Regions from separate parts of the Streptomyces sp. R818 genome, predicted to be linked through region 3. Evidence: riboswitches for the same ligand, from Rfam matches in the RefSeq annotation. Region 3 holds a riboswitch; each other region holds the start of a gene.
The links. Region 3 has a riboswitch for cyclic di-AMP ahead of N5I75_RS30810 (C40 family peptidase). Riboswitches for the same ligand answer to the same signal wherever they lie in the genome.
Positions count from the first base shown of each region.

Region 1: another riboswitch for cyclic di-AMP. It lies ahead of N5I75_RS26485 (M23 family metallopeptidase); the one in region 3 lies ahead of N5I75_RS30810 (C40 family peptidase).
Region 2: another riboswitch for cyclic di-AMP. It lies ahead of N5I75_RS24670 (C40 family peptidase); the one in region 3 lies ahead of N5I75_RS30810 (C40 family peptidase).
Region 4: another riboswitch for cyclic di-AMP. It lies ahead of N5I75_RS17560 (transglycosylase family protein); the one in region 3 lies ahead of N5I75_RS30810 (C40 family peptidase).

Region 1 is NZ_JAOCNE010000012.1:23,393-30,451, reverse strand. Features, by position in the region: gene N5I75_RS26490 (PP2C family protein-serine/threonine phosphatase) at 1-876, shown strand, start outside; cyclic di-AMP (ydaO/yuaA leader) riboswitch at 1,056-1,214, shown strand; gene N5I75_RS26485 (M23 family metallopeptidase) at 1,226-2,260, shown strand; gene N5I75_RS26480 (aldo/keto reductase) at 2,309-3,262, shown strand; gene N5I75_RS26475 (PrsW family intramembrane metalloprotease) at 3,306-4,610, opposite strand; gene trmB (tRNA (guanosine(46)-N7)-methyltransferase TrmB) at 4,658-5,431, opposite strand; gene lhgO (L-2-hydroxyglutarate oxidase) at 5,725-6,933, opposite strand; gene N5I75_RS26460 (MFS transporter) at 7,022-7,059, opposite strand, start outside.
Region 2 is NZ_JAOCNE010000010.1:133,388-140,446, reverse strand. Features, by position in the region: gene N5I75_RS24695 (ABC transporter permease) at 1-375, opposite strand, end outside; gene N5I75_RS24690 (TetR/AcrR family transcriptional regulator) at 560-1,186, shown strand; gene N5I75_RS24685 (RNA polymerase sigma-70 factor) at 1,350-2,231, shown strand; gene N5I75_RS24680 (C40 family peptidase) at 2,248-3,294, opposite strand; gene N5I75_RS24675 (hypothetical protein) at 3,596-3,949, shown strand; gene N5I75_RS24670 (C40 family peptidase) at 4,017-5,231, opposite strand; cyclic di-AMP (ydaO/yuaA leader) riboswitch at 5,240-5,425, opposite strand; gene pcrA (DNA helicase PcrA) at 5,666-7,059, shown strand, end outside.
Region 3 is NZ_JAOCNE010000013.1:302,316-309,374, forward strand. Features, by position in the region: gene N5I75_RS30800 (ATP-dependent Clp protease proteolytic subunit) at 1-494, shown strand, start outside; gene N5I75_RS30805 (hypothetical protein) at 502-810, shown strand; cyclic di-AMP (ydaO/yuaA leader) riboswitch at 1,201-1,389, shown strand; gene N5I75_RS30810 (C40 family peptidase) at 1,393-1,866, shown strand; gene N5I75_RS30815 (ATP-binding protein) at 1,956-2,414, opposite strand; gene N5I75_RS30820 (helix-turn-helix domain-containing protein) at 2,700-3,551, shown strand; gene N5I75_RS30825 (DUF397 domain-containing protein) at 3,606-3,839, shown strand; gene N5I75_RS30830 (8-amino-7-oxononanoate synthase) at 3,820-4,992, opposite strand; gene bioB (biotin synthase BioB) at 5,183-6,337, shown strand; partial or broken gene N5I75_RS30840 (adenosylmethionine--8-amino-7-oxononanoate transaminase) at 6,330-7,059, shown strand, end outside.
Region 4 is NZ_JAOCNE010000006.1:259,611-266,669, reverse strand. Features, by position in the region: gene N5I75_RS17585 (NAD(P)/FAD-dependent oxidoreductase) at 1-59, opposite strand, end outside; gene N5I75_RS17580 (Ppx/GppA phosphatase family protein) at 509-1,453, opposite strand; gene N5I75_RS17575 (DUF501 domain-containing protein) at 1,450-2,082, opposite strand; gene N5I75_RS17570 (FtsB family cell division protein) at 2,122-2,616, opposite strand; gene eno (phosphopyruvate hydratase) at 2,726-4,006, opposite strand; gene N5I75_RS17560 (transglycosylase family protein) at 4,265-4,972, opposite strand; cyclic di-AMP (ydaO/yuaA leader) riboswitch at 4,977-5,123, opposite strand; gene N5I75_RS17555 (transglycosylase family protein) at 5,305-6,393, opposite strand; gene N5I75_RS17550 (cytochrome P450 family protein) at 6,561-7,059, opposite strand, start outside.

The sequences.
Region 1 (7,059 bases), on a different contig from region 3:
ATCGTCGCCGTACACCTCCGATACACGGCGTTCCACAGCGGCGTCTGGACGGAGATGGCGACCGTCGCCACCGTCTGCGTCCTGGCCTGTTTCCTCAACCGGATCAAGCGGCGCAGCGACGAGGAGCTGGCGTCCGCGCGGCAGATCGCGGCGGCGGCCCAGTCCGCGGTGCTGCCGCGGCCGGCCGGACGGATCGGCGGCCTCGCCATCGCGGCGCGGTACGAGGCGGCGCAGGCCGACGCGTTCATCGGCGGCGATCTGTACGCGGTGCAGGACACCCCGCACGGCGTACGGATAGTCGTGGGCGACGTCCGCGGCAAGGGCATGGGCGCGGTCGCCGCCGTCGCCGTCGTCATCGGGGCGTTCCGGGAGGCCGCCGAGCAGGAGGACAGCCTGGAGGCGGTCGCCCAGCGCCTGGAGCGGGCGCTGGCCCGGGAGGGGTCGCGGCGGCGCGGCATCGACGACTTCGAGGGGTTCACCACCGCCGTGCTCGCGGAGATCCCGCACGGCGGCGACCTCCTGCGCGTCCTCAACCGCGGCCACCCCGAGCCGATCGTGCTGCACGGCGACGGGCAGGTCCGGGTGATCAGCCCCGCCGAGGCGGCGCTCCCGCTCGGCCTCGGCGAGCTCGGCTCCTGGCCGGACCGGGCGACCGAGGCGGAGTTCCCGCCCGCGGCGACGCTGCTGCTCTACACGGACGGGCTCTCCGAGGCGCGCGACACGAAGGGGGTCTTCTACGATCCGGCGGCCCGGCTCGCCGGACGCGTCTTCCCGGGGCCCGACGAGCTCCTCGTGACGCTCGCCGACGAGGTGCGCCTGCACACCGGGGGCGGCGCCAGCGACGACATGGCGCTGCTCGCCGTACGCCGTCCCTGACCGCTGTTCTTGATCGACATCACCAGGGGTGACCGAACGGCGTCGCTGCGCATAACAATTGACACTACGTCAGAAACTGTCAGGTTTAACGGGGCTAGAACGGCTTGGAATTACTGTCCGCTGTCTATTAACGTTCGATAACGCAGCGCGGTCGTCCCAGCCGTCACAAGCGACGGCTCCGTGCGCACGCGCCTAATCCCGCAAGGGAGCCGGGGAACCACCAACTTGGGGTGAATCAGGCATCGTTCCGACGCTTTCCGGGCGCCGGACCGTGCTCGTAGGAGACCTTCCTGCTCCGAACCCGTCAGCTAACCCGGTAGGCGAGAAGGAAGGAAAGGAGAGCGCCCCCGTGGCGTCGAACCGTCCTGCCCCCGAACTCTCCGGGTACCCCGCCCAGCCGGCCGACGGCGACTACGCCGCCCCGCGCACGAGCTTCGAGGAGTGGAACCCCACCGAGGAGTCCGTCCGCCCCGTCCGCGGCAAGCACCGCGTGGCCCGGCAGCGCGGCGGCCTCGCGCGCAGCTCCACGGTCCTCGGCGTCGGCGTGATCGCCGCCGTCGGCGCGGGCGGCATCGCCACCGCGCAGGGCGGCAAGCCCGCCGTCCAGATATCCATGCCCGACCTCTCGGCGGTCACGGACGCCCTGCCGGAGGCGAAGTCGCTGCCCGGCGTGAGCGCGCTGATGGCCGACGACGCCCCTGCCGAAGCCGCGGAGGCCGCGCCCCTCACCGCCATGAGCGGCGGGCAGTCGGACGCCGGCGAGGCGCTGCGCGCCCGCATCATGCAGCAGGCCGAGACGCAGCAGGACGCCGCCGACGCCAAGGCGCAGGCCGCCGCCGAGGAGGCCGCCGCGAAGAAGGCCGCCGAGGAAGCCGCAGCGAAGCGGGAGAAGGCCGAGGCCAAGGCCGCCGCCGAGAAGAAGAAGGCGGAGGAGGAGGCCAAGAAGAAGGCCGAGGCCGAGCGCCTCGCCAAGCTGGCCAAGAGCTACAAGCTCCCCGTCGCCTCCTACACGCTGACCGGCACCTTCGGACAGCCCGGCTCGCTCTGGTCCTCCGGCTACCACACGGGCCTGGACTTCGCCGCCCCCACCGGCACGCCGATCTACGCCATCCACGGCGGCACCATCACCGAGGCCGGCTGGGCGGGCGCGTACGGCTACCGCACGATCCTCACCCTCGACGACGGCACCGAGCTGTGGTTCTGCCACCAGTCCTCGCTCAACGTCAGCGTCGGCCAGAAGGTCTCCACCGGCGACGTCATCGGCCGCGTCGGCGCCACCGGCAACGTCACCGGCGACCACCTCCACCTGGAGGTCCACCCCGGCGGGGACGCGACCGGCGTCGACCCGGCGGCCTGGCTGCGCGGCAAGGGTCTGGCACTCTGATGCGCGCCTGACGGAACACCCGCTTCCGCAGGGGCGTTGAATGACGGCATGACTTCTTCTCCCCTGCGCAAGCTCGGCGCCTCCGACCTGGAGGTCTTCCCGCTCGCCCTCGGCGGCAACGTGTTCGGCTGGACCGCCGACGAGGCCACCTCCTTCGAGGTGCTCGACGCCTACACCGCCGGCGGCGGCAACTTCATCGACACGGCCGACTCGTACTCCGCCTGGATCGAGGGCAACCACGGCGGCGAGTCGGAGACGATCATCGGCAAGTGGCTCAGGGCGCGGGGCAACCGCGACGACGTCGTCATCGCCACCAAGGTCGCCCGCCACCCCGACTTCAAGGGCCTGCACGCCGCCAACATCAAGGCCGCCGCCGACGCCTCCCTCGGCCGCCTCGGCACCGACCACATCGACCTGTACTACACGCACTTCGACGACGACGAGTCGATCCCCGTCGAGGAGATCATCGGCGCGCTCGACGAGCTGGTGACGGCGGGCAAGGTGCGCGAGATCGCCGTCTCGAACATCTCGCCGGACCGCCTCCAGGAGTCCCTCGACTTCTCCGACCGCGAGGGCGTCGCCCGCTACGTCGCCATCCAGCCGCACTACAACCTCGTCTCCCGCGACACCTACGAGGGCCGCCGCCAGGACATCGCTTCGCGCGCCGGGCTCGCCGCCGTCCCGTACTACGCGCTCGCCTCCGGCTTCCTGACCGGCAAGTACCGGCCCGGCGTCCAGGTGGACAGCCAGCGCGCGGGCGGCGCCGCCAAGCACCTGGAGACCGAGCGCGGCCAGAAGGTCCTCACCGCCCTCGACGAGATCGCGCAGGAGCACGGCGCCGAGATCGCCACCGTCGCCCTGGCCTGGCTCGCCGCGCGGCCCACCGTGGCCGCGCCGATCGCGTCCGCGCGCACGGTCGAGCAGCTGCCCGCGCTGCTCGCGGTGGCGGACCTGACCCTCACGGACGAGGAGATTGCCCGCCTCACGGACGCGTCGGCCTGAGACGTCGGCCTCCGCCCCGGATGCCTCAGTGGCGGTACGGACCTCAGTGGCGGTACGGGGGATACGCGGCGCCGGATGCCATCGGGGCCGCGTACACCGGCGGGCGCCACATGGGGGCGGCGACCTGGGAGGCGTACGCCAGTGCCGCGCGCGCGTAGCCGCGCCGCTCCCACAGCGCGTCGAGCAGCTCCCGCTCCCGTACGGCGAAGTCGGCGCCGGCCCCGCCCTTGCGGGCGCGGTGGCGCAGGAGCGCGAGCGAGGTCGCGTACGCCTCGTACTCGGTGACCGCGCGCTCCGCCTCCTTGCCGCCGTAGTGCGCGGCGAACTCCCTGGCCAGGCGGCGCGCCTTGAGCGAGCCGAGGGCGAAGGGCTCGGGCGGGGCCAGCCACCCCGCGCCCACGTAGAGCACGAGTTCGGTCCGCATGGTGCGCAGTTCGCGGTGGCGCAGGTAGATCGCGAGCCAGGTGACCAGGCCGAAGACCGGAACCATGAAAGCCGCGTACACAGCGAAGAAGCCGTACTCGCCGAAGGACGACGAGCCGTTCCAGAAGGCGTGCATGGCCATGGCGACGAGCAGTCCGGCGAGCGGCAGCAGGATGCGGCGGACCTTGCCGCGCTCGGGTGCGAGGACGGCGGCGATCCCGAAGCCGATGCCGGTCAGCACGGTGAAGAGCGGATGCGCGAAGGGTGACATCACGACGCGGACGAAGAAGGTCGCCGCCGTGACGGAGCTGAGGCCGGGGCCCGTGCCGGTGAGCTGGTCGGTGCCGAAGGCGTTGCCCAGGTAGAGGATGTTCTCGGTGAAGGCGAAGCCGGTCGCGGTGACCCCGGCGATGACGACGCCGTCGACGACGCCGGTGAAGTCCCGTCTGCGGAAGAGGAAGACGAGCAGCACGGCGGCGGCCTTGGCGCTCTCCTCGACTATGGGCGCTATGACGGTGGCGCCGAGGGTGTCGGCGCCGGTCGGGTCGGCGGTGGCGGTCTCTATCCACCGGGTCGCGAAACTGTTCGCCACGATCGCTATCAGGGCCGCCGCGCAGGCCCCCCAGGCGAAGGAGAAGACCAGGTTCCGCCAGGGCCCGGGCTGCACCCGGTCCAGCCAGCGGAACGCGGCTATCAGCAGCGGTACGGGGACCAGGGCCAGACCGAGCCCGACCAGGAACCCTTCGGTGCCGGTCTGCTCGCGGACGAGCGCCGCGATGACGGCGCCGGAGACCGCGAGCAGCGTGGCCAGTGCCGTGGCCCGTACACCTTTCCGTTCCCACCAGCGCGGATGCGGGACCGCGCCGTGCGGCCGGGGGCCGTGGGCGTGGTCCTGGTGCGGCGGACTGCTGGGGTACGAGGCCACTCATTGACCCTAACGAGGGATGCGCGGCGCCGCGACGGGGCCTGTGTTCAGCGCCGCCTGAACAGCAGGTCGTGCACCACATGCCCCTTCTTCAGGCCCTGACCCTCGAACCGGGTCAGCGGCCGGAAGCCGGGCCGCGGCGCGTACCCGCCGTCCGCCTGCGTGTTCTCGTAGTCGGGGTGGGCGGTGAGCACGTCCAGCATCTGCTCTGCGTACTCCTCCCAGTCCGTCGCGCAGTGCACGAGGGCGCCGGGCTTGAGCGGGGCCGCGACCTGGGTGAGGAACTCGGGCTGGATGAGGCGCCGCTTGTTGTGCCGCTTCTTCGGCCACGGGTCGGGGAAGAAGACGCGCAGCCCGTCGAGGCTCGCGTCGGGCAGCATCGCGCGCAGCAGGATGATCGCGTCGCCGTTGGCCACCCGTACGTTGGTCATGCCGCCGCGGTCGGCGAGGCCGAGGAGGTTGCCCTGGCCCGGGGTGTGGACGTCCACGGCGAGGATGCCGGTCGTCGGGTCGTCGGCGGCCATCTGCGCGGTCGCCTCACCCATGCCGAAGCCGATCTCCAGGACGACGCGGTCGACGCCCGGGAACATCTCCGCCAGGTCGAGCACCCGCTGTCCGTCGATGTCGAGGCCCCACTTCGGCCACAGCCGCTGCAACGCGTCGGCCTGCGCGGTGGTGACCCGGCTGCGGCGCGGCTGAAAGCTGCGGATGCGCCGCTCGAAGTGCGACCCGGCGGGGTCGGGCTTGGGCCCGTCCGGAAACCGCGGCTCGTTCGGGCGCGCGGGCGGGGCGGGGTTCTGGGGGTTCTCGGACTCAGACACAGTGGGGCGATTTTACGTGGTCGGCGCGCTCGGAGGCCCCGTGCGGTTCGCCCCTGCGGCCGGCCCCAGGTGTGGTCGGTGTCCTCGGGGGCCCACCCGGTGCACCCGCCACGACCGGCGCCAGGTGCGCTCGATGCCCCGGCGGCTCCGCCCGGTCCACCTCTGTGACCGGCGCTTGGGGCCGGTCCGCCCTGCGACCGGCGCCTGGGGCCGGACCGCCCCTGTGACCGGCCCCAGGCTTGGTCGGAGTCTTCGGCGGCCGGCCCCGCCTGGGGGCACGTCCGTGACCGGACCTAGGCGGCGCTCAGTGCGGCGAGCGCTCGCCGGGCCACCTCTCTGCCGATGGGCAGGGACGCGGTCGCGGCGGGCGACGGTGCGTTCAGCACATGGACCGTGCGGGCGCCTTCGCGTATCAGGAAGTCGTCGACGAGCGTGCCGTCCCGCAGGACCGCCTGCGCGCGCACCCCGGCGGGCGAGGCCACCAGGTCCTCAGGGGTGACGGCGGGCACGAGGCGCCGCACCGCGTCGGTGAAGGCCCGCTTGGACGCCGAGCGCCGCAGCTCGCCCGCCCCGTACCGCCAGTGGCGCCGCGCGATCCGCCACGAGCCGGGCCAGGCGAGCGTCCCCGCCAGCTCGCGGGGGCGGACGGTGGTCCAGTCGTAGCCCTCGCGGGCCAGCGCCGGTACCGCGTTCGGCCCGACGTGGACGGAGCCCTCGATGCCGCGCGTCAGATGGACCCCGAGGAAGGGGAACGCCGGGTCGGGCACCGGGTAGACGAGGCCGCGCACCAGCTCGGGTCTGGCCAGGTCGAAGTACTCCCCGCGGAAGGGCACGATGCGCATCCCGGGATCGTCCCCGGTCAGCCGGGCGACCTGGTCGCACTGGAGCCCCGCGCAGTTCACCAGGACCTGGCCGCGCACGACGTCCCCGGCGGCGGTCCGCACGGCGACGCCCAGCGAGGGCCGCCGGTCGATCCGGACGATGTCCGCCCCGTACCGGATCTCGGCGCCGGACGCCTCGGCGAGGTGGCGCGCGACCGCGCGGTAGTCGGCGATCCCGGTGCTGGCGACGTGGATGGCGGCGAGGCCGCGCACCTCCGGCTCGTACTCCTGGATCTGGGCGGGGCCCAGCTCCCGTACCGCGATCCCGTTCTCCCGGCCGCGCTGGGCCAGGGCGTGCAGGCGCGGCAGCTCGTCCCGCCCGGTGGCGACGATGAGCTTTCCGGTGACCGCGTGCGCGATCCCGTACTCCGCGCAGAACTTGACCATCTCGGCGGCTCCGCGCACCGCGAAGCGGGCCTTCAGCGAGTCCGGTCGGTAGTAGATCCCGCTGTGGATCACACCGCTGTTGCGCCCCGTCTGGTGCCGGGCCGGGCCCGCCTCCTTCTCCAGGACGACGACGCGCGTGCCCGGAGCGGCGCGGGAGACGGCATAGGCCGTGGCGAGCCCGACGATGCCGCCACCGACCACCAGCACATCCCCGTCATACGCGACCGCGCTCACCGGGCCTCACCTCCATGTCCTGCATCTTGCCCGACAGCACTGACAATCCATGCGGGACCTGGGGCCCGGAGCCCTGCGAGCGTCCGGATCACGCCGGTGCCATGAGCAGCGGACGGGCCCGCTCCC
Region 2 (7,059 bases), on a different contig from region 3:
CACCGACGACTGCGTGAACGTCCATACGAACACGCCCGTGACCAGGAACGGGACGAAGTCCGGCACGCCGTGGCTGGTGCCCATGAGGACGCCGAAGATGAAGTAGTAGACCGCCGCGTTCAGCAGCGGCGTCGCCACCTGCCAGACCTGGCCGAGCTTCGCCTGGCTGTACTGCGCGGTCAGCTTGGCGGTCGAGAACGCCGTGATGAAGTGGCGCCGCTGCCAGAGCTGGCGCACATAGGCGGGGAGCGAGGGGCGGGCGCCGCTGACGGTGAGCCCGTAGCGGGCGGCGAGCGCGGCGGCGTCCGGCTCCGCCGCGATGCCGCCGGGGGAGGAAGTCGCCGGGGCGGGGGGTGTCTCCAGGACCTGACTCACATCCGCTGCTTTCGGTCGGGGCCGGGCTGCTGGCCTGCGGGGGCATCCGGACTTCCGGGCTCGCCTGCACCAGCTGTTCGCCTGCCGTTCACGTCGGGACGGGCCCGTATCGTCGTGACGTGAGCGTAGGCCGTCCGGACGTCGGAACGCAACCGTTTCGTCGTCACGGAACTATGCTGGCCGCATGACGACCAACGCCGCCGCCCCCACGCCGCCGCCACGGCGCCGGGCCCCGGCCGGGGCCGCCGTCCTCCGCGAGGACGTGACCGACGCCATCCGGGCCGCCGTCTTCGAGGAACTCGCCGCCGTCGGCTACGCCCGGATGTCCATCGAGGGCATCGCGCGCCGCGCGGGCGTCGGGAAGACGGCGGTCTACCGCCGCTGGCGCTCGAAGCTCCACCTCGTCCTCGACCTGGTCTCCGCGATAGCGGTCCAGGGGCTGCCCGCCCCCGACACCGGCTCGCTCGACGAGGACCTCCTCCTCCTCTACAAGGTCACGTCCCGTGCCCTGAAGCACCCCGTCGCCGGCCAGATCCTCCCCGACCTCCAGGCGGAGGCGGCCCGCAATCCGGAGATCGCCGAAGCCCTGCAGAAGGCGCTCCGCGAGGGCCAGCACGGAGTGGCCAACGGCATCGTGCAGGCGGCGATCACGCGCGGCGAACTGCGCCCCGGCCTCGACGAGAACCTGGCCCTCGACCTGATCTCGGGCCCGCTTTACTGGCGCTCGGTGGTGGTCCGGAACTCGGGGCTGCCGAAGGGCTATCTGCAACGGCTGGCCACGGCTACGGCGGCGGGGCTGAAGACGCTGTGACGGCGTGAACGCGGAAGTGCTCGTTGCTCCTGGCGCATCCGCCCCGGCCCAGGGGCGTGTGTCCTGAAACACCCGCGCCGTCGGTGGCGCGGGTGTCACAGCCGGGCCCCGGCCGGAGTCCCATGGGCGAGCCGATCAGACGTGGATCAGGACAGGAGCACCCATGGCCGCCACCCCCGACCCCGCCACCGAGGCGTTCGTCGCGCACCGCAACCTCCTCTTCACCGTCGCCTACGAGATGCTCGGCTCCGCCGCCGACGCCGAGGACGTGCTCCAGGAGACCTGGCTGCGCTGGAGCGGCGTGGACCTCGCGACCGTCGTCAACCAGCGCGCGTACCTCGTGCGGATCACCACCCGCCAGGCCCTCACCCGGCTCCGCACGCTGGGCCGCCGCAAGGAGTCCTACGTGGGGCCCTGGCTCCCGGAGCCGCTGCTCACCGCGCCCGACGTCGCCGAGGACGTCGAACTGGCCGACAGCGTCTCGATGGCGATGCTGCTCGTCCTGGAGACCCTGGCGCCGACCGAGCGCGCGGTCTTCGTCCTGCGCGAGGTGTTCGCCCTCGGCTACGACGAGATCGCGGAGGCCGTCGACAAGAGCCCGGCCGCCGTCCGGCAGATCGCGCACCGGGCCCGCGCGCACGTCGCGGCACGACGGCCGCGCGGCCCCGTGTCGCCCGCCGAGACCCGGGGTGCCCTCGCCGCGTTCCAACGGGCCGTCGACACCGGCGATTTGCAGGGCCTGCTCGACATCCTCGCCCCGGACGTCGTCTTCCTCGGCGACGGCGGCGGCGTCGTACAGGCCACCCTCGCCCCGGTCGTCGGCGTCCCGGACGTGACGGAGGTGCTCGGCAGGTTCGCCGCCACCGGTGTCTCTGCCGAACCGACCCGGATCAACGGGGCCCCGGGCCTCAAGCTCCGCGTCGGCGGTGAACTCGTCGCCGCACTCGCGATCCGCATCGACGACGGTCTCGTCACGGGGCTCTACGCCGTCCGCAACCCGGAGAAGCTGTCGAGGGTGGAGCGGGAGACGCCCGTCAGTCGCTGAAGCGGCGGGTCCGCCCTCACGCCACCCGCGTTGCCCCCACGAACGGCATCTGGTCGATCGGCGCGATCCGCACCGGCGCACTCGGGTTCGGGGCGTGGATCATCTGGCCGTCGCCGATGTAGAGGCCGACATGGCTGATCCCGGAGTAGAAGAACACCAGGTCACCGGGGCGGAGCTGAGAGCGCGGTACGCGCGTGCCCGCGTCGATCTGCGCGTAGGTCGTGCGCGGCAGCGAGACGCCCGCCGCCCGGTACGCGGCCTGCGTGAGCCCCGAGCAGTCGAACGCGTCCGGGCCCGTGGCGCCCCATACGTACGGGCTGCCGAGCGCGCCCCGCGCGAACGAGATCGCCGCCGCCGCACGGGAGCCGGCCGCCTCGGCCGTGCTCGCCGCACCCCGGACGTCCGACCGCGAGGCCCGGTCGGAGGCGCCCGTCGCCCGTGCCCGGTCCGCCGGTGTCAGCCGGGCGAGCAGCGCACGCGCCTCCGCCAGCTTCCCCGTCACCGTCTTCTTCTGCTTCCTCAACTCCGCCTGCTTGGCGCGGAGCACGGCGAGCGATCCGTCCGCCTGCGTGCGCAGCTGGTCGATCTCGCGCAGCTCCTTGCGGACGCGCGCGATCGTGGACGCCTGCCGTGTGCCGACGCGGTCCGCCATCGACGCCCGGTCGAGGTAGCGGTCGGGGCTCGAGGAGAGGAGGAGCTGGACGGACGGGTCCACGCCGCCCGCGCGGTACTGGGCCGCCGCGACCGCGCCGAGGCGCCGGCGCTGGGAGTTCAGGGAGTCGGTCCTGCGCGACGCCTCGTCCTGCAGCGCGGACACCTGCTCGCGGGCCTGCCCGGCCCGCTCCTTCGCGCCGTTGTACTTCTCGGTGGCGACCTCCGCCTCCTGGTAGAGCCGGTCCACCTTCGTCTTCACCTGGGCGGGGGTGAGGTCCGGCTCCGCGTGCGCCGCGCCGCCGTCGAGGGCGGTGACGGACGCCGCCGAGGCGAGGGCGAGGGTGGCCGCGGTGCGGACCGTACTGCCATTGAGCGAACGCTTGCGGGGCCTGCGATGCGCTGCCGGCACGAAGTGCCACGTCCTTCCGGTCGTACTGCCGCCTGCTCGCACGTCCGGCGGCGACCCGCACAGGGGGAGCGGGTCGCCGCCGGACCTCTTCTCGGCGGTGGTGTCCGGCTGCCGCCCCTGGCCCGGGCGGCGGTGGGGAGCCGGTCACCTGAGCAAGGACGCTAAACCTCGGCGTCACGGGTCGGCCGCGCATTGTTCGCAACTGCCCCCTTTGTTGCGGGTGGTGGCGGAGAGTGACAGCCCGCTGTCCGGCACCGCCCGCTGTCGGAGCGCGACAAGCACCCCATTAGGCTCCGCAACCATGGACGTACTCATCCATTTCTTCGTCGGCCTGCACATCATCGGCATCGCCGCGCTGCTCGGCGGCTTCCTCACGCAGATGACGGCGCTGGGCCGGGGCGAAGCCCGGTTCAACAAGGCGATGCTGCACGGCGCCCTGACCATGCTGGTGACCGGTGTCGCCCTCGTCGGCCTCAACCAGGCCGACGACAACACCGTGAACAACATCAAGATCGGCGTGAAGCTGGCGATCCTGGTCGTCATCCTCGGCATCGTCTACGTGAAGCGGGACGAGGAGAAGGCGGAGAAGGGCCTGTTCGCGGCCGTCGGCGGGCTCACCCTCGCCAACATCTTCATCGCCGTGCTCTGGACCTGAGCCCCGCACGTGCTCCGGGGCCGGGGGCCGGGCGGTGCCGCACCGCCCGAACCCGGCCCGGCCGGTGTCAGGCGGGCCGCACGACGCTGTGGATCGAGGACGTGCCGTCGTAGTAGATCGACTCCTCGCGGACGTACGCGCCCGGCTTCGGCGCGTGGATCATCATGCCGTCGCCGAGGTAGAGACCGACGTGGCTGATGTCGTCGTAGAAGAAGACCAGGTCACCGGGTTGGATGTCGGAGAGCGCGACCGTCGTGCCGAACTCCACCTGGTCCCAGGTGGTGCGCGGCAGCGAGATCCCGGCGGCCTTCCACGCCGCCTGGGTGAGCCCCGAGCAGTCGTACGAGTCCGGGCCCGTGGCCCCCCACACGTACGGCTTGCCCTCCTGGGCCTTGGCGAAGGCGAGCGCCTGCGCCGCCTTGGCCGCGTAACCGGACGAGGTGCTGCCGGAGGAGTCCGACCCCGTCGAGCCCGATCCCGTGGACCCCGTGGCCCCCGTGGACCCGGCGCCCGAGTCGGCCTGCTCCTGGGCCGCCGCCTCCTCCGCCGCCTTGCGCTCGCGCTCCTCCTCGGCCTTCTGCTTCGCCGCCAGCTCGGCGGCCTGTCTGCGGGCCGCCTCCTGCTTCTTCTTCTCGATCGCGGCGAGCCGCCGCTTCTCCTCCGCGGTCAGCTTGGAGAGCAGCTCGCGCGCGTCGGAGAGCTTCGACTGCACGCTCTGCTTCGACGTCCGGAGATCGGTCTGCGAAGAGGTGAGCTGACGCAGGTTCTCCTGCGCCTCGGTGCGTTTCTTCGCGGTCGCCCGCTGCTGCTCCTGGTAGTCGTCGACGGCCTTTTTCTGGTCGGCCGTCATACGGCTGAGCAGCCGGTCCTGCGCGAAGTAGTCCTCGGGATCGTCCGCGAGGAGCATCGTCGCGGTGTCGCTCATCCCGCCCGTCCGGTACTGCTCGGCGGCGAACCGGCCCAGCTCCTGGCGGGCCGTGTTCATCTGGTCGGTCCGCTTCGCGATGTCGTCGAGGAGCCTGTCGACCTGCCGCTTCTTGCTGTCGGCCTGCTCCTTGGCGGCGTTGTACTTCTGCGTGGCGGTCTCGGCCTGCCGGTACAGGCTGTCGACCTTCTTCTGCACCTCTTCGAGGCTCGGCCTCGCCGGCGCGGGCGCTGCCTGCGCGGTCTGCGAGAGCAGGGCGACCGAGGTGAGGGCGGCGGTCGTGATCCCGACCGCGGGGGTGGTGCGCAGGCCACCGGTCATCCGGGAGCGCGTGCGCGGCTTGCGGTGCGACGCCAAGGCTGGCGACTCCTTCCGTGGTCCGCCTACCGGGTTAGCTGTCGGGTTCGGGCGTACGGAAGGCTGCCCTACGGCCTGCTGCCCGCTGTCGATGCCGCTGACATCGACGACGGGCCTTCGGGCCGATTCACCCCAAGGTCGGTGGGTCCCCGGTTCCCTGCCTCACGGCGTACGGGACTCGGCGGGGGCTGCCCGCTCGCCGCGGCGCTCGCGGTCGTGGGGACGGACGGCCCGCGCAGCACCGTAGCCAACTCGTGTTGCTGCTGTGAAGGACGTTGTTCGATATGCCCGATACATTTTCGTGACCTTCGGCATACGCGGGTGGCTCCACGCGCGCGTGGAGCCGCCTTTCGCCGTGACGTTGACGACAGCGGGGCGCGGTGTCCGGAAGGAGGGGGCGGCGTGTCAGTGGGGCGGCCTAGACTCGTACGGCGATGAGCAGCCTCTTTGACGACAGCTTCCTGGCGGGCCTCCAGAACCGGACCGATGGGCCCCCGCCGCCGCCCGACAGCGAGCACGAAGGACCGGAGCCCGAGCCGATCCCGGACGACCTGTTCGGCGGGAAGTTCGACGCGCCCCCGGCCAGGGACGCGTACTACCGCGGCGGCGCGCCCCGCCCGGCGCTCGACCCGGCGGCGCTGCTCGAGGGGCTGAACGAGAACCAGCGGGCGGCCGTCGTGCACGGCGGCTCGCCCCTGCTCATCGTCGCGGGCGCCGGTTCCGGCAAGACCCGCGTCCTCACCCACCGCATCGCCTACCTCCTCGCCGAGCGCGGCGTGCACCCCGGCCAGATCCTCGCGATCACCTTCACCAACAAGGCCGCGGGCGAGATGAAGGAGCGCGTCGAGTCCCTGGTGGGCCCGCGGGCCAACGCGATGTGGGTCTCCACCTTCCACAGCGCCTGCGTGCGCATCCTGCGCTGCGAGTCGAAGAAGCTCGGCTTCACGTCGTCGTTCTCGATCTACGACGCCGCCGACAGCAAGCGGCTCATGGCCCTGGTCTGCCGCGACCTGGAGCTGGACCCGAAGAAGTTCCCGCCGAAGTCCTTCAGCGCCAAGATCTCGAATCTGAAGAACGAGCTGATCGACGAGGAGGACTTCGCCAAGACCGCCGCCGACGGCTTTGAGAAGTCCGTCGCCCAGGCGTACGCGATGTACCAGTCGCGGCTTCGTGAGGCCAACGCCCTCGACTTCGACGACCTGATCATGACGACGGTCAACCTGCTGCGCGCGTTCCCCGACGTCGCCGAGCACTACCGCCGCCGCTTCCGCCACGTCCTGGTCGACGAGTACCAGGACACCAACCACGCGCAGTACGCCCTCGTGCGCGAGCTGGTCGGGCCCACGGAGGGGGAGGACGCCGACCCCGCCGAGCTGTGCGTCGTCGGTGACGCGGACCAGTCGATCTACGCGTTCCGCGGCGCCACCATCCGCAACATCCTCCAGTTCGAGGAGGACTACACGGACGCGACGACGATCCTCCTGGAGCAGAACTACCGCTCCACCCAGACGATCCTCGGCGCGGCCAACGCGGTCATCGAGCGCAACGAGTCGCGCCGCCCCAAGAACCTGTGGACCAACGCGGGCGCGGGCTCCCAGATCACCGGCTACGTCGCGGACACCGAGCACGACGAGGCGCAGTTCGTCGCCGAGGAGATCGACCGGCTCACCGACGCGGGCGAGGCCAAGGCCGGCGACGTCGCCGTCTTCTACCGGACCAACGCGCAGTCCCGTGTCTTCGAAGAGATCTTCATCCGCGTCGGCCTGCCCTACAAGGTCGTCGGCGGCGTCCGCTTCTACGAGCGCAAGGAGGTCAGGGACGTCCTCGC
Region 3 (7,059 bases):
ACGACGTGATGGCCCAGTTCATGCACCTGGAGTACGCGGCGCCCGACCGCGACATCTCGCTGTACATCAACTCCCCCGGCGGCTCGTTCAGCGCGATGACGGCGGTCTACGACACGATGCGATACGTCAGTTGCGAGGTGGAGACGGTGTGTCTCGGGCAGGCCGCGTCCGTCGCCGCCGTGCTGCTCGCGGCCGGGGCGCCGGGCAAACGCCTGATGCTGCCGGGCGCCCGCCTGGTGCTCGACCAGCCGGCGCTGCCCGAGCCCGCGCGGGGCCAGCCCACCGATCTGGAGATCCAGGCCCGCGAGATGGTGCGGACGCGTGAGCGGCTCGAGGAGCTGCTCGCGCGCCACACCGGGCAGGAGCGGGAGCGCGTCAGCCGGGACATCGAGCGGGACACCGTGCTCGACGCGCGGCAGGCGGTGGAGTACGGCCTGGTGGACCGGGTCGTGCGGAACCGCGGGAGCGTGCCCGGCGCGCAGGCCGGGCGGTGACCCGCCGGTGTTCCCGCCCGAACTTCCGCCCCTGCCCGCCCTGACCCGCGCCGAGTGCGCGCTCGTGGACAGCTATCTGGCGGTGGTCGACCTGCTCGCCCGTATCAATCCGGCGCGCGGCGAGGACACGTACCGGGGGCTGCGCGCGGCGCAGGCGCTGGTGAGCCGGGCGACGGAGCTGCGCGAGGCGCTCGAACTGATGCACCGAAGGGGTGAGAGCGAGGTGCACGCCGCAACCCTGGAGCGGGCTCTGCGCGTCCTCGACGGTGAGAGGCGCACTCAGCGGATCACTTTGCCGCCTGAGACGGTCGCGTGAGGTCATCGAAGGTCGAGTTCGGTCAACCGCGGTCGGTCGAGGTCCCCTTCGGTCGCTTTCGACACGAACGGTCGGCGCCCATACCGAAACGGCCCAGATGGTGGACCGCCGAACAGCCTAGATTCCCGTACGTCGACGAGGCGGCCCGAGTTGCGCTCCGGCCGTACGCGCACAGCGGAATCAGGCGTTCCGTGCCTGGTGCGCGCGTGGTCGGGGGTCGTTGCCGGGGCTCGAAAGGCGCACTGTCCACCTGAACGGGTCAAGCGTGAGGAGCCTCACTTACCGCCGGTTCAACTCGGATTCCACCCCACATGTGCGTGAAGATCCCTTCGACGACGACAAGCCCCCGCCGCCGCGGCGGGGCGGTCCGTGCGGACGCCGAGTCCTGCCGCCGTACGGATGCCAGGTCGACAGAAGTGCATCGGCAGGAGTGGAGGACCCAGGCACGACGGGCCACCGGCCCACCTTGACGAAGGTGGTGTCCGAGCGGCCCTTGGGGTGAAGCCGCGCACGCGGCCGGGCATCTTCGCCTGCCCGAACCCGACAGGTCATCCTTCACAGGCGGCTGACGAAGGGTTGCGCATGACTGCGCTCAATCGTGTTCCGTCGCTGCTGACCCGGGCCGGCACCGCGTCGGCCCTCACACTGGCGGTCGCCGGTGCGGGGCTGATGGTCCCCGGCACCGCGTCCGAGGCAGCGGCGGCCACGGCCTCGACCAAGGCTCTGAAGGTCGCGGCCTCGAAGAAGGGTGCACCGTACAAGTGGGGGGCTTCGGGCCCGCACTGGTTCGACTGCTCGGGGCTCACGCTCTACTCGTTCAAGCGGGCGGGGAAGAAACTGCCGCGCACCGCGGCCCAGCAGTACAACAAGACCCGTCATGTCTCCGCGTCCCACCGCAAGACAGGTGACCTGGTCTTCTTCCATTCGGGCCGGAGCGTCTACCACGTCGGCATCTACGCCGGGAAGGGACGCATCTGGCACTCGCCGAAGACCGGTGACGTCGTGCGGCTGCAGAAGATCTGGACGAAGAGCGTCTGGTACGGCCGGGTGCGCTGAGCGCGCCCTTGCGTGACACCGTGGGGGCGGGCCTGGCGCCGGGCACGTCCCCACACCCACGCGCACACGTGTGACCCGGCCACACCGCCTCAGCAGGCGGTGCCGCGGCGGGACACGCCGCCGTTGAGCCCGGTGATCCACGGCAGCGAGATCCATACGGTCTTGCCGCCCTCCGCCGTGGGCGCGACCGACAGGCGTCCGCCGCACTCCGCGGTGAGGCTGCGGACGATCACCATGCCCCGCCCGTTGTCCTGCGCGACGGCGGCGGGAAGTCGCTTGGGATAGCGCGGGTGGCTGTCGGTGACGCCGATCCGCAGCTGTTCGTCGCGTTCGAGCTCCACGTCGATGGTGAACGTGGGCGACTGGCCCAGGGTGTGCTGCACGGCGTTGGTCGCGAGCTCCGAGACGATCAGGCGCACCGTGTCCGCCGCGTCGGTGTCCCCCGGCAGCCCCCACTCGGCCAGCACGGTGCTCACGTACCGGCGGGCGGCGGAGACCGAGGCGGCGGTGCTCGGCAGCGTGACGGATGCTTCCTGGTGGTCTGCCATGGCGACGTCGTCCCTTTCCCACCGGGGCCGCACCTGCGACTCTGGCGGTGCGCTGGCGTGCGGCCTCCGACTTCTGCTTCGCGCCAGACTGCCATCTGGATGCCCTCCGGTGCTGACGATCCCGCGAGAAATGCATATATCTGTCGCTCGATGCGGTGAACTCTGCGACGGTAGACCGTATTTGGGCGCGCGCACACCGGTTCCTCTACCGTCTGCTCAAAGGCCGTGCTGATCGGGATGGGAAGGAGCCCGGTGACGCGGCCCGTGGAGCGTTGAGGAGTCGGCATGAAGTACGGTCCCGCGGTGCGTCGTCGCAAACTCGGTTCGGAGCTGCGCGCGTTACGAGTCCAGGCCGGTCTGACGAGCGGCCAGGCGGCCCGGCTCGTCGGCTGGCACCAGTCGAAGGTGAGCCGGATCGAGACAGGACGCAGCGGCGTGAAAGCGTCGGACGTGCTGCGGTTGCTCGACGCGTTCGAGACAGCCGATCCGCACCGGCGCGACCTCGTCGTGGCGCTGGCCGGTGCGGAGGATACGGGCGGTCAGCACTGGTGGCAGGCGTACCGGGGGCTGCTGCCGCCGTCGTACCGCGACTTCATCAGCCTGGAGTCGCAGGCGTGCCGGATCCGGACGCTGGAGACGAGCGTGGTGCCGGGGCTTCTGCAGACACCCGAGTATGCGCGCGCGGTCACACGTTCCGTGCTGCCGGACTCGCCCGACTCACATGTCGAGGCGCTGGTCGAAGTGCGGCTCGCACGTCAGGAAGTGCTGCGGGCGCAGCCCCCGTTGCAGTTGAGCGCGGTGCTCGACGAAGGGGTATTGCGCCGCGAAGTGGGAGGACCGGGGATTCTGCGGCGGCAGGTGGCACACCTGGCCGAGGTGGCACATATGGAACATGTCCGGATTCAGGTGCTCCCATTCTCCGCGGGTGGCCACATCGGCCTCACCGGCCCTTTCGTTGTGTTTTCATTTCCGAACACTTCTGATCTGGATGTGGTTGTTCTCGACCATTTGACGAGTAGCCTCTACCTGGAACGGAAAGAAGACCTCACGGCGTACACCGACGCCTTCGATGCTCTTCTCCTCCGTGCCATGTCACCCGAGGACTCGTTGGAATTCATCGCACAGATCGCCGGATAACGAGGACGAGGACGCCGACACCTCGCCCCCGCCCGGCACTGCGAAGGGGGCACCATGAATGCACTGCCTCGGCATGTTCCTTCCGTTCCCTCAAGCTCGTCGCTGAGCGGCGCGCGGTGGCGGCGCAGCAGCCGCAGCACCGGCGCCAACAACTGCGTCGAGACAGCCCCCCTGACCTCGGGGCACACGGCCGGACTCGTGGGTGTCCGCGACTCCAAGAACACCGCGGGACCCGCGCTGCTGTTCGCCCCCTCCGCATGGGAGGGGTTCATCGACTCCTTACGGTGAACGCGCCGGTCGGAGCCGTGCGGCTGATCACCCGAACCGCCTCGCCGAGCTGTTCACCGGTGAGGTCGGCGCGGGCGGTCAGCCGCAGCCGTGAGACGCCGTCCGGCACGGACGGCGGACGGAAACATCCCACCGACAGACCTTCCGCACGACACTCCGCGGCCCAGCGCACCGCCTCGTCCGGTGACGGGGCCCGCACCGAGACGACCGCGGCGTCCGGCCGCACCGCCGACAGGCCTTCGGCGGTGAGCAGTTGGTGCAAGGTGGTCGCCACTTCGCGGGCGCGGTCCGCGCGGTGCGGCTCACGGCGCAGCAGACGCAGGGCGGCCAGCGCCGCCCCGGCCGCGGCGGGCGCGAGGCCGGTGTCGAAGATGAACGTACGGGCCGCGTTGACGAGGTGCTCGATGACGTGCGCCGGGCCGAGGACCGCGCCGCCCTGACTGCCGAAGGACTTGGAGAGGGTGACGGTGACCACCGTGTCCGGGGCACCCGCGAGCCCCGCCGCGTACGGGGCGCCGCGGCCGCCGGGACCGAGCACGCCCAGACCGTGCGCGTCGTCGACGAGCAGCCCCGCCCCGAACTCGCGGCACATTACGCCCAGTTCGGTGAGCGGCGCCCGGTCCCCGTCGACGGAGAACACCGTGTCCGAGACCACGACGGCCGGTCCTTCGTGGGCGGCGAGGGCCTTGCGGACGGCGGCCGGGTCGGCGTGCGGCACGACCTGGGTGGTGGCGCGCGCGAGCCGGCAGCCGTCGATGAGCGAGGCGTGGTTCGCGGCGTCGGACACGATCAGCGCACCGTGCGGGGCGAGCGCGGTGACGGCGGCGAGGTTCGCCGCGTAGCCGGACGACAGGACGAGCGCGGCCTCGGCACCGCAGAACCCGGCCAGTTCGCGCTCCAGTTCGGCGTGGAGTTCGGTGGTGCCGGTGACCAGGCGGGAGCCGGTCGCGCCGCCTCCCCAGCGGCGCGCGGCCTCGGCGGCACCCGCGACGACCTCGGGGTGCCGGGCCAGGCCCAGATAGTCGTTGCTCGCGAGGTCGAGGAGCGGGGAGTCGGCCGGGCGCGGACGCACCGTGCGGACGAGCCCGGCGGCTTCGCGGGCGCGGCGCTGCTCGTCGAGCCAGCCGAACGCCCGCGTGGAGCTAGTACCCATGACTCCCTCTGCTGGTGGATGCGCGGGTGGAACTCACGTAGATGCTTTTGCAGATGCTTTTGTAGGTAATGCACAGACCCTAGTCGCCTCGCCACCGGGTCACGGTGTGGTAATACCCACACGTCGAACGCAGTCCTTTGTACGAAGTCTCCTTTCGCCGGGGCGGCCCGATAGGCAAGGATCAGGCGCCATGGACCTGCTGAACACGCTGGTGGACAAGGGGCTGCGGCGCGAGCCGCCGAGCCGTGAAGAGGCGCTCGCCGTGCTGGCGACGTCGGACGAGGACCTGCTCGACGTGGTGGCGGCGGCCGGGAAGGTGCGCCGTACGTGGTTCGGGCGCCGGGTCAAGCTGAACTACCTGGTCAACCTGAAGTCGGGGCTCTGTCCCGAGGACTGTTCGTACTGCTCGCAGCGGCTGGGCTCCAAGGCGGAGATCCTCAAGTACACCTGGCTGAAGCCCGACGAGGCGTCCAAGGCGGCCGCCGCCGGGGTCGCGGGCGGCGCCAAGCGGGTGTGTCTCGTGGCGAGCGGGCGCGGCCCGACGGACAACGACGTGGAGCGGGTCGCGAAGACGATCGACGCGATCAAGTCCGAGAACGAGGACGTCGAGGTGTGCGCCTGTCTGGGGCTGCTCTCCGACGGGCAGGCGGAGCGGCTGCGCGGGGCGGGCGCGGACGCCTACAACCACAACCTGAACACGTCCGAGGCCACCTACGCGGACATCACCACGACGCACACGTATGCGGACCGGGTCGACACCGTGCGCAAGGCGCACGCGGCCGGTCTGTCGGCGTGCTCCGGGCTGATCGCCGGGATGGGCGAGAGCGACGAGGACCTGGTCGACGTCGTGTTCGGCCTGCGCGCCCTCGACCCGGACTCGGTGCCGGTCAACTTCCTGATCCCCTTCGAGGGGACGCCGCTGGCCAAGGAGTGGAACCTCACGCCGCAGCGCTGCCTGCGCATCCTCGCCATGGTCCGCTTCGTCTGCCCGGACGTGGAGGTGCGGATCGCGGGCGGGCGCGAGGTGCATCTGCGCTCGATGCAGCCGCTCGCCCTGCACATCGCCAACTCCATCTTCCTCGGCGACTACCTGACCAGTGAGGGGCAGGCGGGCAGGGCCGACCTGGAGATGATCGCGGACGCCGGGTTCGAGGTGGAGGGGGCCGGTGAGGTGACGCTGCCCGCACACCGGGCGGGTGGCTGCGGGTCCGCGTGCGCCGGGGACGGTGCGGAGGTGACCGCGGACGTGGCGGCCGAGGGGGCGGCCGAGGTGCCCGCGGCGCGGACCGATCTGGTGGCCGTACGGCGGCGGGGCGCGGGGACGGATGTCGCGCCGAATGCCTGACGCACGTGTGACCGAGTTGCTCGCGCTCGACCGGCAGCACGTGTGGCATCCGTACGGGCCCATGCCGGGCCGCCAGGAGCCCCTCGTCGTGGAGTCGGCGGCCGGGGTGCGGCTGCGGGTCGCCGGGCACGGGGAGCTGGTCGACGCCATGTCGTCCTGGTGGTCGGCGATCCACGGCTACCGCCACCCCGCGCTCGACGAGGCGGCGCGCGGGCAGCTTGAGCGGATGAGCCATGTCATGTTCGGCGGGCTCACCCATGAGCCCGCCGTGCGGCTCGCGAAGCGGCTCGTCGACATGACACCGGACGGCCTGGAACATGTGTTTCTGGCCGACTCCGGGTCGGTCTCGGTCGAGGTGGCCCTCAAGATGTGTCTGCAGTACTGGCGCTCGCTCGGCCGGCCCGGGAAACGCCGGCTCCTCACGTGGCGCGGCGGGTATCACGGCGACACCTGGCAGCCGATGTCCGTGTGTGACCCCGAGGGCGGGATGCACGGGCTGTGGGCCGGGGTGCTGCCGGAGCAGGTGTTCGCCGACGCGCCGCCGTCCGCGTACGAGGAGTCGTACGCGGAGGGGCTGCGGGAGCTGGTCGGACGGCACGCGCACGAGCTGGCCGCGGTCGTGGTCGAGCCCGTGGTGCAGGGGCGGGCGGGATGCGGTTCCACTCCCCCGCGTATCTGCGGGTGTTGCGGGAGGTGTGCGACGCGCACGACGTGTTGCTCGT
Region 4 (7,059 bases), on a different contig from region 3:
TACAGGCCTACGTACCCACCCCCGACAATGAGGATCCTGGGACGCTCCGTGGTGCTCATGCCATCGAGTATCCACCCGGTTGGAGGGGGGTGCTCGTGCGCCCCTTCACAAGAACGGACGGTGCCTCTGCTACACTTCGCCGCCCACGTGACCCATGTCATGGTCGGCGGAGGGAACCAGACTTCACCGCCACTCGTTGCTCACCCCTCGTGAGCAGCAAAGGTGAGCTTCCGGACCCGGTGAACCACTGCCGGAATTCACCCTCCCGCAACACGCGCGACACACCACGGACGAGCCCCGGCACCCCACCTGGACGCCACCGAACGGGCCCGTGGGCCACAAAGCGCGCCCAAGAGGGCCGAATTCCTTGTGAAGAACTTCACGAACTTTGTGGCCGAGGCACGCGAAGAGCGTGTCGCGACCCCCTTCCACCATGCTCAGACGGGGCGCGGCACGCTCAGGCGTGATCATTCGAAGGCGCTGCGGGGACCCTGGAGGGGCATTGCTGTCAGGCGAGCGACCAGGCGATGCCGTCCAGAATGTCGTGTTCGCTCACGACCACCTCGCGGGCGCCGGTCCGCTCCATGATCAGACGCAGGACGAGCGCGCCCGAGGCGATCACGTCGACGCGGCCGGGGTGGATCACCGGGTGCAGGGCGCGCTGGTCGTGCGTGGACGTCAGCAGCCAGTCCGTCAGCTCGGCGACCTTCTCGTAGGAGACGCGGGAGTGGTGGATCGCGGCCGAGTCGTACTCGGTGAGGCCGAGCGCGAGCGCCGCCACCGTCGTCACCGAACCGGCCAGGCCGACGAGGGTGCGGGCCTCGGCCAGCGGGACCAGCTCCGCCACCCGGTCCAGGGCCGCCACGACGTCCTCGCGGACCGCCTCGACCTGCGCGGCGGCCGGCGGATCGGTGACCGTGCCGTCCTCGGCGACCAAGTGCCGCTCGGTCATCCGTACGCAGCCGATGTCGACGGAGTGCGCGGCGCGCACCGCCTCGTCGCCGACCACGAACTCCGTCGAGCCGCCGCCGATGTCCACCACCAGGAACGGCGTGTCCAGGTCGGCCCGGCCCGTCAGCTCCTTCGTCGCACCCGTGAAGGAGAACGCCGCCTCCTGCTCCCCGGTGATCACCTCGGGCTCGACGCCCAGGATGTCCAGGACGCCGCGGACGAAGTCGTCCCGGTTCGAGGCGTCGCGGGACGCGCTCGTGGCGACGAAGCGGACGCGCTCGGCCCCGTGCTCCTTGATCACTTCGGCGTACTCGCGGCACGCCGCGAACGTCCGGTCGAGGGCCTCGGGCGCGAGCCGGCCCGTCTTGTCGACGCCCTGGCCGAGCCGGACGATCGTCATGCGCCGGTCCAGGTCGACGAGTTCACCCGTCTCCGGGTTCGCGTCCGCGACGAGCAGCCGGATGGAGTTCGTACCGCAGTCGACGGCGGCGACCCTGGTCACTTGCCCTCCCGCTCAGCGGCACCGGGCTCCGCGCCGGAGTCCAGGGGGCGGAAGGCGAAGTGTCCGGAGCCGTCCTCGGAGGCGTCCACCTCCCACGCGTCACCCTCGGGCAGACCGCAGGGCGTCACGCACGGGCCCTTCCGCCACCACTCCGGCAGCATCTCGATCGCCTCGTCGCCCAGCGGGTTCACCCCCGGACCGGCCGCCAGCGAGTGCGCCACGAGCACGTGCAGGCACTTCACGCGGTCCGGCATGCCGCCCGCGCTCGGGAAGTTCTCCAGGACCTCGATGGCGTCACGGCGGGCGAGGTAGTCCTCGTGCGCGGCCCGGTACTGGCGCGCGAGCTCCGGGTCGGTCGCGAGCCGCTCCGTCATCTCCTTCATCACGCCGTTGGCCTCAAGGGTGCCGATGGCGGACGCCGCGCGCGGGCACGTCAGGTAGTACGTCGTCGGGAACGGCGTGCCGTCCTCCAGGCGCGGCGCCGTCTCGACGACGTCCGGGTTGCCGCAGGGGCAGCGGTGCGCGATGGCCCGCAGGCCGCGCGGCGGGCGGCCTAGCTGCTCCTTGAACGCGTGGATGTCGGCGTCCGTGGGCGCGGTGGGCTCGGTCTGGGGCGGGGGCGTTTCCATGCCTGTCTTTCACTTTGTGGGGCGGGGTGACGGTGGTGGTCAGTTCGCGCGGTCGGCCTTGTCGACGCCGTCCCAGACGTTCGAGTACCAGGGGCGGTCGGCCGCGCCCTGCTCGTCCCGGCCGTCCTCGGTGGCGCGCGGGTCGGGCACCACGTACCCGGTCTCCCCGGGCATGACCATGTGCAGCCGCTCGCGGATCCGCTGCTCGGCGTACGCGTCGTCCTGCCAGCGCGCCTTCTCGTCGCGCAGCCGCTCGACGCGGTCCTTCGCCTCCTGCTGCTTGCGCTGCAGGTCCGCGATCTCGCCGCGCTGGGACACGTACTGCCTCATCGGGTAGGCGAGGGCGACCACGAGGGTGCAGACGACGAGGGCGAGCAGGGCCGCGCGCCCGGTGAGCCGGGAGCGGCGGGCCTGGCGCTTGTTCTGCGAGCGGTAGACGCGCTCGGCCGTCTGCTCGCCGAGCACGCGCAGGCGGGTGGCGGTGGAGAAGCGGGCCGAATCGCTCTGGCCTCTGCTCCGTACCTTTCCCGGCATTCGCCTGTCGCCTCCCCGTTCCAGCCGTCCGGCTGCCTACGTGCGTACGTCCCCGCACACGGTACGGGACCGAGTGCGGGGACGTACGGAACTGCGGCGCCGGGGACGGTCAGCCCTTGAAGCGGGGGAAGGCCGAGCGGCCGGCGTAGACCGCCGCGTCGTCCAGGATCTCCTCGATGCGCAGGAGCTGGTTGTACTTGGCGACGCGCTCGGAGCGGGCCGGGGCGCCGGTCTTGATCTGACCGCAGTTGGTGGCGACGGCGAGGTCGGCGATGGTGACGTCCTCGGTCTCACCGGAGCGGTGCGACATCATGCACTTGAAGCCGTTGCGCTGGGCCAGCTCGACGGCGTCCAGGGTCTCGGTCAGCGAACCGATCTGGTTGACCTTGACGAGCAGGGCGTTGGCCGAGTTCTCCTCGATGCCGCGGGCCAGGCGCTCCGGGTTGGTGACGAACAGGTCGTCGCCGACGAGCTGCACCTTGTCGCCGAGCTTCTCGGTGATGGTGTTCCAGCCGGCCCAGTCGTCCTCGAACAGCGGGTCCTCGATGGAGACGAGCGGGTACGCGTCGACCAGCTCGGCGTAGTACTCGGTCATCTCGGCGGCCGAGCGCTGCTTGCCCTCGAACTCGTACACGCCGTCCTTGTAGAACTCGGAGGCGGCGACGTCGAGCGCGAGCGCGACCTGCTGGCCGGGGACGTAACCGGCCTCCTTGATCGCCTCGAGGATGAGGTCGAGCGCGGCGCGGTTCGACTCCAGGTTCGGGGCGAAGCCGCCCTCGTCGCCGAGGCCGGTGGACAGGCCCTTGGTCTTCAGCACCTTCTTGAGGGTGTGGTAGACCTCGGTGCCCCAGCGCAGCGCCTCGGAGAAGGACTCCGCGCCGATCGGGGCGATCATGAACTCCTGGATGTCGACGTTGGAGTCGGCGTGCGACCCGCCGTTCAGGATGTTCATCATCGGGACGGGCAGCAGGTGCGCGTTCGGACCGCCCAGGTAGCGGAAGAGCGGCAGGTCGCTGGCCTCGGACGCGGCGTGCGCGACGGCGAGGGAGACGCCCAGGATGGCGTTGGCGCCGAGCGAGCCCTTGTTGTCGGTGGCGTCCAGGTCGAACATCGCCTGGTCGATCAGGCGCTGCTCGGTGGCGTCGTAGCCGACCAGCTCCGGGCCGATCTGCTCGATGACGGCGAGGACGGCCTTCTCGACGCCCTTGCCCTGGTAACGGTTGGGGTCACCGTCACGGAGTTCGATGGCCTCGAAGGCACCGGTGGAGGCGCCCGACGGGACAGCAGCACGACCCGTGCTGCCGTCGTCGAGGCCGACCTCGACCTCGACCGTGGGGTTGCCTCGGGAGTCCAGGATTTCCCGGGCTACGACGACGTCGATGGACGGCACGAGCATCTCCTTCTGGGATGTGACACAACTGTGCGGACGGCGTGGCCCGCACCCTGAGCCTAACCGGCCCAGGGGCATCAGCCAGTCGACCGCCCGTGTTGTGGACAACGCCGATAGCGAAATGTTTCTTAACGGAACAAAGACGGCGACCCCCGTTCCGCCGCGCAGATGCGGCGGAACGGGGGTCGCCGGAGCGAGCGGCCGTTGCGAGCGCCGGCCCGGCATCCGCCGATGCCGAGTCGTCGTGCTCCAAGGGTCTTACTTGAGGTGCAGCTGCTGACCCGGGTAGATCAGGTCGGCGTCGGCGACGATGTCCTTGTTGAGCTTGAACACCTTCTGCCAGTTGGTGCCGTGCGCCTCGGCGATCTTGCTGAGGGTGTCGCCGGTGACGACCTTGTACTCGCCGTCGCCCTTCTCGACCTTCTTGCCGGTCGGGGTGGTGACGGTGTCCTTCTTGGTCTCCTGCTGCGGCTGAGCCTGCTGCTGCGGCTGCTGACGCGGCTGCGAGCGGGTCGTCGTCGAGGACTCCGAGCGCTCCTGCTGCTGCGGCTGCTGCGAGGACTGCGACTCGACCGGAGCGGAGTTGCCGGTGGAGGCGCCGGACAGGCCCACACCGCAGCTCGGCCAGGCACCCTTGCCCTGCGAGGCGAGGACCTTCTCGGCGACCGATATCTGCTGCGCCTTGGACGCCTGGTCGGCGGAGGACGCGTAGGCGGTGCCTCCGTACGCGGCCCACGTCGAGGCGGAGAACTGCAGACCGCCGTAGTAGCCGTTGCCGGTGTTGATCGACCAGTTGCCGCCGGACTCGCAGGAGGCGACCTGGTCCCACTCGGAGGTGGAGGCGGCGGAGGCGCCCGTGGCACCCATCAGCGGAACGGCGACGGCGGCACCGGCGACACCGGCGAGCGTGGCGACACGGACGGCCTTGGACGGGCGGCGGTGCTTGCCCTTGCTGGAAAGCAGCATGAAGGAATCCCCTCACCGACGCCTACGAGGTGAGCTGTCGGGTGCGGACCAGTGAGTGTCCGGCGCGCAACCTAGTGCGCGGCTTAACCCCAAGCCGGTTTCCCGGCACTTACCTTGGGTCCCCCGCTCCTGCCTACGGCGCTTACGCGTCGACTGTTCCCGTACGGACGTTGGCAGGATTCGGCGTGACGTCCGTCGGGGCCCGCTGTGGCGAGCGGTGACGACGTTAAGCAGTCGATCCGCCCGATTTCAAAGACGATCAGGGTGTTTGAGACTCATGTCTCACTCTCGCAAAAGCGGACATAGGCGCCTCAACCCGCCCCAATTTTCAGTTACTTTTCATCCGTTTCGAGGCCAAGATCCAGACTCTGACCAGGAAGGATGAGGTCCGGATCGGCGCCGACCGTCTTCTTGTTGAGGTCATAGAGGGCATTCCACCCTCCGTCGATGTTCTGCGCGTCCGCGATGTCCGTCAGGTTGTCGCCGGAGCGGACCGTGTACGCGGCCTCGGAGCGGACTTCCTCGCGGGAGGCGTGACGACCCTCACTCTGGCGGGAGACGGCGGTGTCGTCGGCGGCGCGGTCGCCGCGGTGGCGGCCGGCGGAGGACGCGTCCGGGTCGACGGTGGAAGTGGCGTCCGTCTGGCCGGACTTGCCCGAGTTGTCACCTTCGGCGGTGCCGCTCGGCTCGTCGCCCGCCTTGTCACCGCGGGTATCGGCGGTGGCTCCGGCCGACGGGGTGTCAGACGCGGCGGGCGTCCCACCGTCCTCGGAGCCGGATCCGTCGCCGCCGACCGCGCTCGACTCATCGGCGCCGGACGCGTCACTCGCGCCCGAGTCCTGGTGACTCTTCTCTCTTGTGGAGTCCGAGGAGTCTGCGGAGTCCGACGCGTCCGAAGAGCCCGACGTGTCCGAGGAGCCGGACGAACTCGACGAGGCCGACGCATCCGAGGAGCGCGCCGAGCCGGAGGCGTCCGGCGGCGACTGGGCGAGGCCGGACGGGCGCGGCGAGGCGCTCACCCCCGGGTCCACCTCGGCCGCGTCGTCGCTCTGCGTCAGACCGGCCACGAGGGAGCAGCTCGGCCAGACGCCGGGCCCCTTGGCCTGGAGCGCCTTCTCGGCGACGGCTATCTGCTGCGATCTGCTGGCCTCGTCGGCGCTCGGGGCGTAGTCGAGGCCCCCGTACTGCTCCCACGTCTCCTGCGACACCTGCAGTCCGCCGTAGTAGCCGTCCCCCGCGTCGAGGCTCCACTGCCCGCCGGACTCGCACTCGGCGAGCTTGTCCCAGGTGGTGGCGGAGGCGGCGTTCGCGCCGGTCGCCGCGAGCAGCGGGATCGCGATGGCGCTGCCGGTGACACCGGCGGCGACGACCAGAGCGGGGGCCTGACGAGGGCGACGGTGACGACCGTTCCCGGAGAGCATGCGGTTGCCTTTCGCGAGACTGATGCAGCACGCGACAGGAGTGGCGGGAGTGGTGCCGGTTGTGCCTGTGTCGCGATGACTGGTGAACGTAGCGGGACTCGAACGCTTGTCACAAGTCGATGCAGCGTAGATCACGTGAAAGTCACGAAGTTGAGAAACTGTCAGGTTCAGTGGGTGTGCGCCCGGGTGCGCTCGGGGGTGAACTGCACTGGCAGCGTGCGCAGTCCGCGCATGATGAGCCCGCCGCGCCAGCGCAGTTCGGCCGGGTCCTCGGCGAGCCGGAGGTCCGGAAGACGCGTCAGGAGCGTTGCCAGGGCGGCCTGTCCCTCCAGGCGGGCGAGGGGCGCGCCGAGGCAGTAGTGGATGCCGTGGCCGTAGCCGAGGTGCTGGTTGTCGCGGCGGGAGAGGTCGAGCGTGTCGGGCTCCGCGAACCGCGCCGGGTCGCGGTCGGCGGCGGCGAGGACGACGAGAACCGGGTCGCCGGTGGCGATGGACTGTCCGCCGATGGTGAGGGGTTCGGTCGCGAACCGCCAGGTCGCCAGCTCGACGGGGCCGTCGAAGCGGAGCAACTCCTCGACGGCGGTGGCGAGGAGAGCGGTGTCGTTCACGGCAAGGCCGCGTTGCAGTCGCTCACGTTGCTCCGGGTGCGTGAGCAGGGCATACGTC